Microbulbifer sp. A4B17: one gene and its partner. The protein of the gene in region 2 interacts with the protein of the main gene of each other region in a pairwise test. Links are inferred from orthologs where the notes say so. Each region holds a gene or a part of one and is shown on either strand. Other genes may lie near its edges.

Region 1 (3,388 bases), 3.2 Mb from region 2 along the record:
CTGCAATTTTCCCGCTTTGCCGAGCGCCACAAGTTTGTGGTGCTAGGTATTTCACTGCTGGCAGCCGTCGTGAGTGTGGTGGGCATATCCCAGCTGAAAGTGGAAAACCGCTTTATCGATTACTTCGATGATTCCACGGAAATTTATCAGGGCATGCTGGTGATCGACCGCCGCTTGGGTGGCACTGTGACTCTGGATATTATCCTGGATCAGCCCGAGGAGCAGGAGGCGGCTTTCGAGGGAGAAGAAGACCCCTTCGCTATGGAAGCAGAGGAAGATCCCTTCGCTGTAGAGGAGGACCCCTTTGCCTCCGATGATCCATTTGGTAGCGAAGAGGAGTCTGCGGAGCAGAGCTACTGGTTTACGGTTGCCGGTTTGACAAAGCTGGAGCAACTGCACGATTACCTGGAGCAACAGCCGGAGATAGGTAAGGTTCAATCTCTGGCGACCCTGTATAAAGTTGCCGTGGATCTGAATGGCGGTCCCCTCAATGACTTTGAGTTGGCGGTGGCCAATACCAGCCTGCCGGCCGAAATCCGCTCTGTCCTGGTTGATCCCTATCTATCTGCGGAGAACAACCAGGCTCGTATCACCTTACGAGTGATGGAGACAGACCCCACCCTGCGTCGCGATGAGCTGATCCAGCGCATCTACAACTACGCTCACAATGAGATGGGTATTGCTCCAGAGAATGTTCATCAGACCGGCCTGTTGGTTCTGTACAACAATATGTTACAGAGCCTGTTTAAGTCCCAGATCCTGACCCTGGGTGCCGTCTTTGTTGGCATCCTGTTGATGTTCCTGGTGCTGTTCCGCTCTCTGTGGATTGCTCTGATTGCACTGGTGCCAAATATGCTGGCGGCCTGTGTGGTACTTGGTGGTATGGGGCTCGCGGGTATTCCGCTGGATATGATGACGATCACTATCGCCGCGATTACCGTGGGTATCGGTGTGGATCATGCGATTCACTACCTGTATCGGTTCCGCGCCGAGTTTGCCAAAGACGGTAATTATCTGGCGACCATGCACCGCAGTCATGCGACTATCGGCCGCGCCATGTTCTACACCGCTATCACGATTATTGTCGGTTTCTCAATTTTGGCGCTGTCAAAGTTTGTTCCGTCGATCTATTTCGGCCTGCTCACCGCACTGGCGATGTCCGCCGCTTTGCTGGGTTCCCTGACCCTTCTGCCACTGTTGCTGGTGATGTTCAAGCCGCTCGGTCGTCAGAGACGAGCTGATGAAGTTGAGCCGGAGGTGCCGATGCAGGAGGCGCCCAGCGCCTGAATCGAAGGAATTTTGAGTATAAAAAAGCCGGGATAACCCCGGCTTTTTCATGTCTGCTTATCTAGCGGGGACTTAGTCCTGGCGGCTGGTGATTTCCAGCAGGTGGTAGCCAAACTGGGTTTTGACTGGGCCATGCACCTTGTGCAGCTCTTCGGAAAATACGACCTTGTCAAATTCGGGAACCATCATCCCCTTGCTGAAAGAGCCCAGGTCACCGCCGGAACGGCTAGAGGGGCACTGGGAGTACTGCTCGGCAATTTTACCGAAGTCAGCGCCGTTCTCGATTTGCTGTTTCAGGTCCTGGCACTGCTGTTCACTTTCAACCAGGATATGGCGAGCGGTTGCTGTAGGCATGAAAAATCTCCGTTTGGTCAATTTACCGCAGCAGCTTATAGGCTGGGTGTTGGGCTTGCCAGCGACAATTTCCCGCAGGCAGAAAAAGTTGCTCCCAATCCAACGGATTGGCGGTAAAAAGTTTCTTATCCTGCCGCAGGGTAACCTCTGGCGATGGTATCTTTAGAACACATCAAAAATAATGAGTGATGACTTTGCAACAGATACCTCTATTTCCCCTCAGTGTCCCTCTATACCCCGGTGTGACCTTGCCCCTGCGGATTTTTGAGCAGCGCTATATTCACCTTGTCAGTGAGTCCATGAAAACCAACAGTGGCTTTGGCATTGTATTGATACGCTCCGGGGGCGAAGTGGGGCGAGCCTCTGTATGGCCTCTCGGTGTTTATGTCGATATCGTCGACTGGGGGCAGGGTGAAGGGGGGCTGCTGCATGTGGAGGTGAAAGGCCGGCGCCGCTTTCGTATTGTCCACACCCGTCGCGCAGAAGATGATCTGCTTCTGGGGGACGTGGAATGGATACCAGATGAAGATGAAAAGCCGATTCCGGCTGATTGCGATGGCCTCCTGTCGGTGTTGGAAGAGTTGAAGGAACGGGCGCAGTCGCTATCACTTAAATTTGAGCCGGTGGAATCCGCTGACTCACTCTCATGGCAGCTGGCGCAGCTTCTGCCGCTGGAGGATAAGGTGCGTACAGACCTGTTGGCAGTGGAAGATCCTCTCGTGCGGCTCGCCACCATCGCTGAGAACCTGGACCGTTGGACTCGGGATTAGCCTTCTACAAAGCTGTGTGGCCCGGCAATCGGCACTTTCAACCGGGTCTCGCTGGGTTATACTGCGCGGCCGACCGGATTTTGCACGGAGAGCCAAGTGACCGCCATAGACACCGCTGATCAGCAATCCACTCGCGCCAAGCTCGAACAAATGGGGCGCGCCGCCCGTGCCGCAGCTAAACAAATAGCTGCCGCGGATACCTCCACCAAAAATAATGCTCTCAAAGCCATCGCTGCCCAGCTAGAGTCACAGCGGGCGTCTTTGCTGGAGGCCAATGCATTGGATATGCAGGCGGGTCGCGAGCGCGGCCTGGATGCTGCACTACTCGATCGCCTGGAGCTTAACGACGCTCGTATCGACGGTATGATTGAGGGCTTAGTGCAGGTTGCGGAGCTGCCCGACCCGGTGGGAGAAGTTGAAGATTTACGCTACCGCCCCAGTGGTATTCAAGTGGGCAAAATGCGTGTGCCCCTAGGGGTGGTGGGCATTATTTATGAGTCCAGGCCCAATGTGACCATTGATGCTGCCAGCCTGTGCCTCAAATCCGGCAATGCCACAATTTTGCGCGGAGGCAGTGAAGCACTGCACTCCAATAAAGCGATAGCCGCCTGCATTGTTGCCGGTCTGTGTGAAACCGGATTGCCGGAAACCGCTGTCCAGGTTGTCGATACTACCGATCGCGCTGCGGTGGGTGCCCTGATCACCATGCCGGAATATGTGGATGTGATTGTACCCAGGGGCGGAACCGGCCTGATTGAAAGGGTCAGTCGCGAAGCCCGGGTGCCGGTGATCAAGCACCTGCACGGTGTTTGTCATGTGTATATCGATGATCGGGCTGACCTGGACAAAGCTTTCGATATCGCCCTCAATGCCAAGACTCATCGCTATGGTGTTTGTAACGCCATGGAGACACTTTTAGTTGCCGAGATGGTTGCGGCGGATATACTGCCGCGCTTGGCTAGTGCCTACGAAGAAAA
Region 2 (7,756 bases):
ACTGTGCCGATCGCCGCTGTAGCGGACAGCGATGAGATACGCCTCCCCGAACTTGGTGACAGGACCAGCGGCGTCGTCTCCCACACCCAGGAAAAAGAACTGGGACAGATGTGGCTGCGCATATTCCGCAGCCAGGTTCGCACTTCCAGTGACGCGCTGATCCAGCAATATGTCGAGGGCATGGTCAAGGAATTGGTAGAGTACAGCCCGCTGGAAGACAAAGAGATTGATGTTGTCGTTGTAAGCAACAAAACCATGAACGCCTTTGCGGTACCCGGCGGAGTCATGGGTATTCATACCGGCCTGTTTCTATTTGCAGAGCGTGAGGACCAGTTTGCATCGGTGGTTGCCCACGAATTGGGCCACCTCAGCCAGCGGCACTACGCCCGCTCCCTGGAAGCACAGCGCAACAGCACAATTCCCACCTTAGCCGGCATGCTTGGCGCCCTGGTTCTGGCAGCTACCGCCGGCGGTGAAGCGGGGATTGCAGCCATGAGTGTTACCCAGGCCGCAGCCCTGGATAACCAGCTGCGCTTCAGCCGCAAGAATGAGCAAGAGGCAGACAGGGTCGGCATTGAAACCCTGGCCAAGTCCGGGCGCGACCCAGAGGCTGCAGGAGAAATGTTTGAGCAAATGCTCAAGGCCACACGCTACTACCAGCGCCCACCGGAATTTCTCCTGACTCACCCCGTTACAGAAAAGCGTATTGCTGATGCCAAGTTACGGGCACAGCGTATGGAAAAGGTTGCCCCCAAAGAAAATCTCGACTATCACCTGATGCGCTCGCGGGTGCGCCTCACCACCGAGCCAACACCTCAGCAAGCCGTTAAGCGCTTTAGTGCAGAACTCAACGGTATCAATGACAACGAGGATGCTGCCCGTTACGGCCTGGCCCTGGCCCAGGTTGCCGCAGGTAAGCCCGACTCTGCTCTGGACACCCTGCAACCCCTGCTGGACAAGAAGCCCTCCAAAGCCGCTTATGTACTGGCAAGGGCAGATATCGATCTGGTGCGAGAAGACTACAGCAGCGCCACCAAGCGCCTGCAGTGGGCCCTGGATCGCAATCCCGGAGACCATGCCTTAATCATGGGGCTCGCCAATGCCCACTTTAAAGCTGGCAACTATTTGGCCGCCGAGCGCCTGCTGGCCAAATACAGCCGCACACGGAAAAAAGATCCGGCAGTTTGGTACTTGCTCGCGGAAACTCACGGCCTGGCCGGGGATATCGTCGGTGTGCATGAAGCCCGTGCTGAGTACTACATCCTAAACGGCATATTCGACAAGGCCTTACAGCACCTGCGTCACGGTATTCGCATGTCTCAGGACGACTACCAGACCCACGCGATCCTGGAACAGCGCCTCAAGGACGTCCTGAAAATGCAGGAGAGAATCGAGGAGCTGTAATCCCTCTCTCTAACGAAAAAGAGCGGCCAATGGCCGCTCTTTTTGTTTTCTTAGCGCTATTTCCTCAAGCCTTAGCCTTTGCGGAAATCCAGCATTCTCTGCAGTGGGATCATCGCCTTGCGACCCAGCTCTGGATCTACAAAAATCTCATTATCACCGCGCTCCAATACCCCACACAGATTCTCCAGAGAATTCATCGCCATCCAGGGGCAGTTAGCACAGCTGCGGCAAGTCGCCCCAGCACCGGCTGTCGGCGCCACCATCAACTCCTTATCCGGGCACTCCTGCTGCATTTTGTAGAAAATGCCCTGGTCGGTTGCCACAATAAATCGCTTCTCCGGGCGGGTCTTGGCTGCGTTAATAATCTGCGAAGTAGACCCCACCACATCAGCCAGGGCTACCACAGAGGCGGGGGACTCCGGATGTACCAAAACCACAGCATCGGGATAGAGGGCCTTTAAGTCCTCGACACCCTTCGCCTTAAATTCCTCATGGACGATACAGGAGCCATCCCAAAGCAGGACGTCGGCACCTGTTTCACGCTCCACATAGCCGCCAAGATGCTTGTCCGGTGCCCAGAGGATTTTTTCCCCGTTGGCATCAAGGTGATCCACTACATCCAAGGCAATACTGGAGGTTACAACCCAGTCAGCCCGTGCTTTCACTGCCGCCGAGGTATTGGCATAAACTACCACAGTGCGGTCCGGATGCTGGTCGCAAAAGTCAGAGAATTCTTGCGGGGGACAGCCGAGATCCAGGGAGCAGGTTGCCTCAAGTGTCGGCATCAATACTTTTTTGTTGGGGGTAAGGATTTTGGCAGTCTCCCCCATGAACTTAACACCAGCCACCACCAGGGTATCCGCTGAATGCTGGGCACCAAAACGAGCCATTTCCAACGAATCAGAAACACAACCCCCAGTCTCTTCAGCCAGGGCCTGGATCAAGGGATCGGTATAGTAGTGTGCGACCAATACTGCATTCTGTTCCTTTAGTAAGCGCTTAATACGCTCACGCCATTCTTGCAGCTCTTCTTCGCTATATTGTGACATTACCGGCTCCGCCAGGTGCGCCTGCACCAAAGAGCGAGAATCTACATTGTCTGCGGCAATGGACTTCTGAGTCATGACTAACTTCCAGTCGCGGAAAAGCGCGTATTATAGCGCAATGGAACGACACCACCACGCACCCTTTTGACAGTGATATTTATCTGTTGTTACAGGCAAAATAAGCTCTGGGGTTTTATCATGGATGCCCCTTCAAAGTTCTCAGTTAATCAACAGGACCGCTATGGAAACACTGGATACCGTAGTAGTCGGCGCTGGCATATTGGGGCTGGCCTGTGCCTACCAATTGAGCCTGACTGGCCGCAATGTGATGGTACTGGAACAACACAGCGCCATTGGGACTGAAACCAGTGCGCGCAATAGTGAAGTCATTCATGCCGGACTCTACTACCCGACCGGAAGCTTGAAAGCCCGAGCCTGTGTCGCCGGTAAATCCATGCTTTATCAATTTTGTCGGGAATACGATGTTCCCCATAAAAAAATCGGCAAGCTGGTTGTCGCCACCGATAAATCACAGCTCGCAAAGCTGCACGCCCTCAAAACCCAGGGGGATATTAACAACGCAGGGGGACTTCGTTTACTCAGCGCCACTGATGCCCAATCTATGGAGCCGGAATTACGATGTGTTAGTGCAATCCACTCACCGACGACAGGCATAATCGATAGCCACGGCTTAATGCTGGCCCTTGAGGGTGCCCTGGAATCCAAGGGTGGTGAAGTGGTACTCGAAACCAAAATTGCCCGAATTGAAGTCTCTACAGGTATATGCCAGTTGGTGATGGCGGATGGCTACAGACTGAAAACCAACAACCTGATTCTGGCCGCCGGCCTTCACACCAGTTTGCTAATGCAAACCATTGATAGCAAAGCAGTAAAAAAAGAAATTCCCAACACTTACTTTGTCAAAGGCAGCTATTTCACTCAATCGGGCAAAGCGCCCTTCTCCCACTTAATTTACCCACTGCCAGAAAAAGCCGGCCTGGGTATTCACCTCACTCTAGATTTAGCCGGAGGGGCGCGCTTTGGGCCGGATGTAGAGTGGGTCGACACCATTAATTACAAAGTAGACCCAGGCAAGCAACAAAAATTCTATAATAGTATCCGTCGTTACTGGCCCGGTGTAATAGAAAATACATTGCAGCCTGGTTATGCCGGCATTCGCCCCAAAATAGTTTCCCAAGGAGCCCCCGCCGGAGATTTCCAGCTCTACCACAAAAAATTCTCTGGCAAAACGCAATTAATCGCTTTCTTTGGTATTGAATCCCCCGGGCTTACCTCGTCACTATATCTGGGAAAAATTGCGGCAGAAATTATCGGAAAAGTGCCGAAAAAATGAATTTTCAAGCAACAGCAATCTCAATACACTTTCGATTATCAGTAAAGACCGAATATATTGACGACACTTTCAAGATACAGAAAATAAAGTCAACTATTGTATTATATCTCCCTGGTTACTACTCCCTATCTGAGTTGCTACCGCCACCTGGTTATCATTCATTTGAACAGTAACATGAATATTGGAAGATCCTAATTGGGTAGTGGTGGCCGATCCAGTACTCAACCCCAGTTGAGAAACCTCTGCATAATTCATATCCCCACTCTGGAAGGTGGTAATATTGGAGGAAACTGCAAAGCTCTGCCCCACCAATGCCTCATTTAGCGTTCCGTCTTGTACAACACTTATAACGCTCGATTCAGTCAGGTCACCCTGGAATAACTCAGCACTATTCTCACTCCCAAACTGGTCAATTAATCCAGTGCTATCAAGAGCAAAATCTTCATGAACAGCCTGTGCAAAATTCATCGTTCCTGACTGCGTAACAGCGACCGTTCCCTGTATTCCCCCCCACGTCCACCTGCGCAGCAACGGCCTCATTATTAGAGCCCGACTGAATAACAATGGCACTGCCGGCGACAACAAAATCATCTTGTACCACCCAACCCAGATTGCCATCGCCAGATTGACTAATCAGAGCAATACTCTCAGATACTTCTGCAATCTGCTCAAGAATTGCCTGGTTCATCAAACCAGCTTGCTCTACCGTACCCGTATTCAAATCCGTGAGAGCCCCCTGTAAAACGGATACCTGGTGGGAATCCCCGCTTTGGGTTATCGAAACTGTATTGCTGGTACTGGTAGGATTTGACTGATCCACTGTTGCCAGATGCCCAACTCCCTCCTGCTCAATGTCTGTCATATTATTGCTGCCGACAGCATGGACACTAATGGTAAGCGAAGCGACTGCAGTCAGTGAAATCCAAGTATTCACTTAATCAATTCCCTGTAACAAATCTCAATCCTTTTACTTAAACTCTGAAACAAAAAAATTCTATAACAGATTCTATATCCCCCTAGAAGATTAGTGCTAGAGACGTAAATTAGTAGTGCGAAATCAATAGAAATAACAACTTAGTCTTCAAAAAACCATCACCCAGGCACAAAATTGAGCGAAAAGAAAAAAAAGGGGGGGCTTACATCTACTTAATAAGTATTACTTCTCCAAACACAGGTGCAAAACCCCAATAAATTTTATTGGAAAATAAATCCAATATTTGAAGTGCCGTTTTGTGTAGCAACTGTGGTTTTAGAATCCAGCATTTGTTGAGTCATATGTTGATTTAGATCACCTAACTGAGTAATTGTTGCATTGCTTAACATATTACCAACCTGTTCTATCTCCGCCATATTACTTGTACCATTTTGCAATATAAAACCCGTAACTGATGTCATACCAAACTGTCCGAGCATTGCATTATTCGTAGTGCCCAACTGAGTAAGTGTGGCGGTGGCGAAAGAGGTACCCCCTGCTTGCTGGGTAATTCCCATATTCATGGTACCTGACTGGTTTACACTGCCAACAGTAGAATCGACTACAGCTTGCTGAACACCACCACCGAAGTTTCCATCTTCCGACTGACTCACATTTACAGTACTATTAGTAACTCCATCGTCCTGTAGAGCCCCTCCAAAATGCCCATTACCTATTTGGGCAATTAGAACAGTGTTTGCGGTAACCCCATTTTCTTGGTCGGAATCAACCTCATTCATATCACCAGACTGAAGGACATTAATGGAAGAGGAAAATACTCCCATTATTTGCTCACTGACAAAGAGATTTTGATTGCCAACTTGGTCAACAGAAATAGAGCTGTTCTCAACAATACTCTGCTGCCCAATTTGAGCCATATTATCGTCGCCAATTTGGTTCAGAGTAATATTGCTCGCCAATATATCAAAAACCTGTCCCATTAGAATCGCATCATTCATATTACCAGTTTGGGTTACTGCAATATTGGAAGCTTCCGTATCAGTCTGGGTGATAGTCATAAAGTTCATTTCACCCGTTTGATTTAACTCCTGAGTAGAACCAATTGACTCAAGTTGCTCAGCTGTCGTGTCGTTATTATTTCCGACCTGATTGATCTCCAGCGAACTGGCCTCAGTAATAAACTGCTGAAAGGATTCAGCCATATTGCCATCGCCCTCTTGATAGTGGGTCATGGTATTGCTAACAGCATCGCTGGCCTGGGTCGACGATGAAGTATTAGCATTACCAATCTGGGTAACATCTATCAGGTTCCCAATGGCCGTAGGATCAACCTGATTGGCATTAGCTGTGTTACCAATACCCTACTGACCCACTATTGTCGTATTATTACTGGCTATAGCGCCACCACTCACTGCAGTCAATATCACTAGAGCTACTGGCTTAAACTTCCTCATAATTCAATCCTTAATTAACTATTCAAGCTTTTCTCGGGACTCAATCTAGAGGGCCTCATAGATAGCACCAACACCAATACATATGTCCGCATAAAACCTGAAAAAATCCAATTCAGCGCCATCCCAATATCGAACAACAGCACTCATTAAACGGAACACTAAATTCCGCCAAAATCGAATACCGTGATATTGAGACAGGCGTAAATATTTATGCAAAAACCCCCAAAAAGGGATTCACATGTACTGGCACTGGGTCACTTGCGATACTGAACGACTGAATATTTAGAAACTATTCTCAAATCTCTGATCAAGGGCCGACCAACTACTGGGTAAGAGTTAACGATAAGCAGCAATACCGCTATAAGAAGGAAGTGGGGAAAAATTAGGAATAAAGTTTAGAGTTAATTATCTGCGCCACCAGAAGAAGTGCTTAGCAGCGCAGAAATTAAAGAACTGACTGTCACTGTAAAATTGTGCCGGTATTACTCACCCCAGACTGTGTCGCTATTGCCGTCTCTGCGGTGCCAGCTTGCGAAGTGGCATATACATTGGAGGTACCCGATTGAGATATTGAGGCTACTCCGGTAGTGATATTTGACTGATTGATATCCGCATCATTGAAATCGCCGACCTGCAACACTGTAGCACTGGTGAAAAAGGCACTTCCTTGATCCAGCGTAGCTACATTCATATCGCCAAACTGGTCGACAAGCATACTTGAATTTTCAACAGTAAACTCCTGTTCCAGGGTCGCCATATTATCATTACCCATTTGCAACAAGTTCATCGTAAGGAAGCTGACTCCACCGAACTGATCCAAGGCCGCAATATTTCCAACGCCATCTTGAATACCAACCATCGAACTTGAGCTGGTATTTAAGTTTTGATTAACGTCCATCTGGTTCATCTGGCCAATTTGTGTGGCCAACAAAGTAGAATTGACCGTCTGCTGCTGTAGAGCAAAGCTGGGGCCGACAATGTTCATATCTCCCTGCTGATTTATCGTCATAGTGCTCGCATCAACACTGAAACTCTGCACATTATTATCAACCAGGTTCATGTTACCTACTTGATTAACAGTCAAACTACTATTCGTCACAGTGCCCAGCTGGGTACTCATCACAGTATTGGCATTACCTGACTGGAACTGTTCAAGTTGAACATTAGTTAGACTGGCTAAAGCAATATTGTTGAACTGTTCCGCAGTAGCAATATTCCCATCCCCAATCTGGGTCTGAATTACCGTCGCCGCCGTTACATCTGTGTATTGCTCAGCGACAACCTGATTACCGTTACCAGTCTGGGACTGTATCACCTGACTAAAATTGACCGCGCTATCGGACTGATCTGCCATAGCGCTATTTCCAATCCCATTTTGTTCAACAATGGTGGAATTATTATCCGCAAAAGAGGAATGACTGAATGCCACCAAACAGATTGCGGCAGTTATGGGGGTTACGGTTTTCATCTCGGCAGTCCTTATCTGGTAGAAAATATTTCTCGTTAAAATCAGCTCCCTTACCTATACAGATCGAACCGCACTACTCAGAAATCAAACCCATAA

The links. Proteins that work in one complex are often made in the same cells at the same time.
Region 1: the proteins of BTJ40_RS03755 (region 2) and BTJ40_RS17720 interact in binary tests that used the Escherichia coli proteins (3 or more experiments, as listed by UniProt). The link is inferred for Microbulbifer sp. A4B17 from one-to-one orthologs.

What each region holds. Positions count from the first base shown.
Region 1 is NZ_CP029064.1:4,025,443-4,028,830, reverse strand. Bases 1-2,687 are described here. They hold BTJ40_RS17720 (peptidylprolyl isomerase), read right to left. Parts: upstream 1,642-2,687; coding sequence 1,360-1,641; downstream 1-1,359. Other genes in these bases: BTJ40_RS17710 (glutamate-5-semialdehyde dehydrogenase), read left to right, coding at 2,508-2,687; BTJ40_RS17715 (LON peptidase substrate-binding domain-containing protein), read left to right, coding at 1,836-2,411; BTJ40_RS17725 (RND family transporter), read left to right, coding at 1-1,287. In the rest of the region: more of BTJ40_RS17710, read left to right, coding at 2,688-3,388. UniProt on the Escherichia coli protein: PPIases accelerate the folding of proteins. It prefers amino acid residues with hydrophobic side chains like leucine and phenylalanine in the P1 position of the peptides substrates.
Region 2 is NZ_CP029064.1:820,543-828,298, reverse strand. What follows is about bases 1,891-4,747. They hold BTJ40_RS03755 (NAD(P)/FAD-dependent oxidoreductase), read left to right. Parts: upstream 1,891-2,691; coding sequence 2,692-3,804; downstream 3,805-4,747. Other genes in these bases: BTJ40_RS03745 (hypothetical protein), read right to left, coding at 4,247-4,738; BTJ40_RS03750 (hypothetical protein), read right to left, coding at 3,898-4,272; nadA (quinolinate synthase NadA), read right to left, coding at 1,891-2,528. Also shown: BTJ40_RS03765 (M48 family metalloprotease), read left to right, coding at 1-1,404; more of nadA, read right to left, coding at 1,476-1,890; BTJ40_RS03740 (hypothetical protein), read right to left, coding at 4,999-5,970; BTJ40_RS03735 (hypothetical protein), read right to left, coding at 6,653-7,660. UniProt on the Escherichia coli protein: Catalyzes the dehydrogenation of L-2-hydroxyglutarate (L2HG) to alpha-ketoglutarate and couples to the respiratory chain by feeding electrons from the reaction into the membrane quinone pool.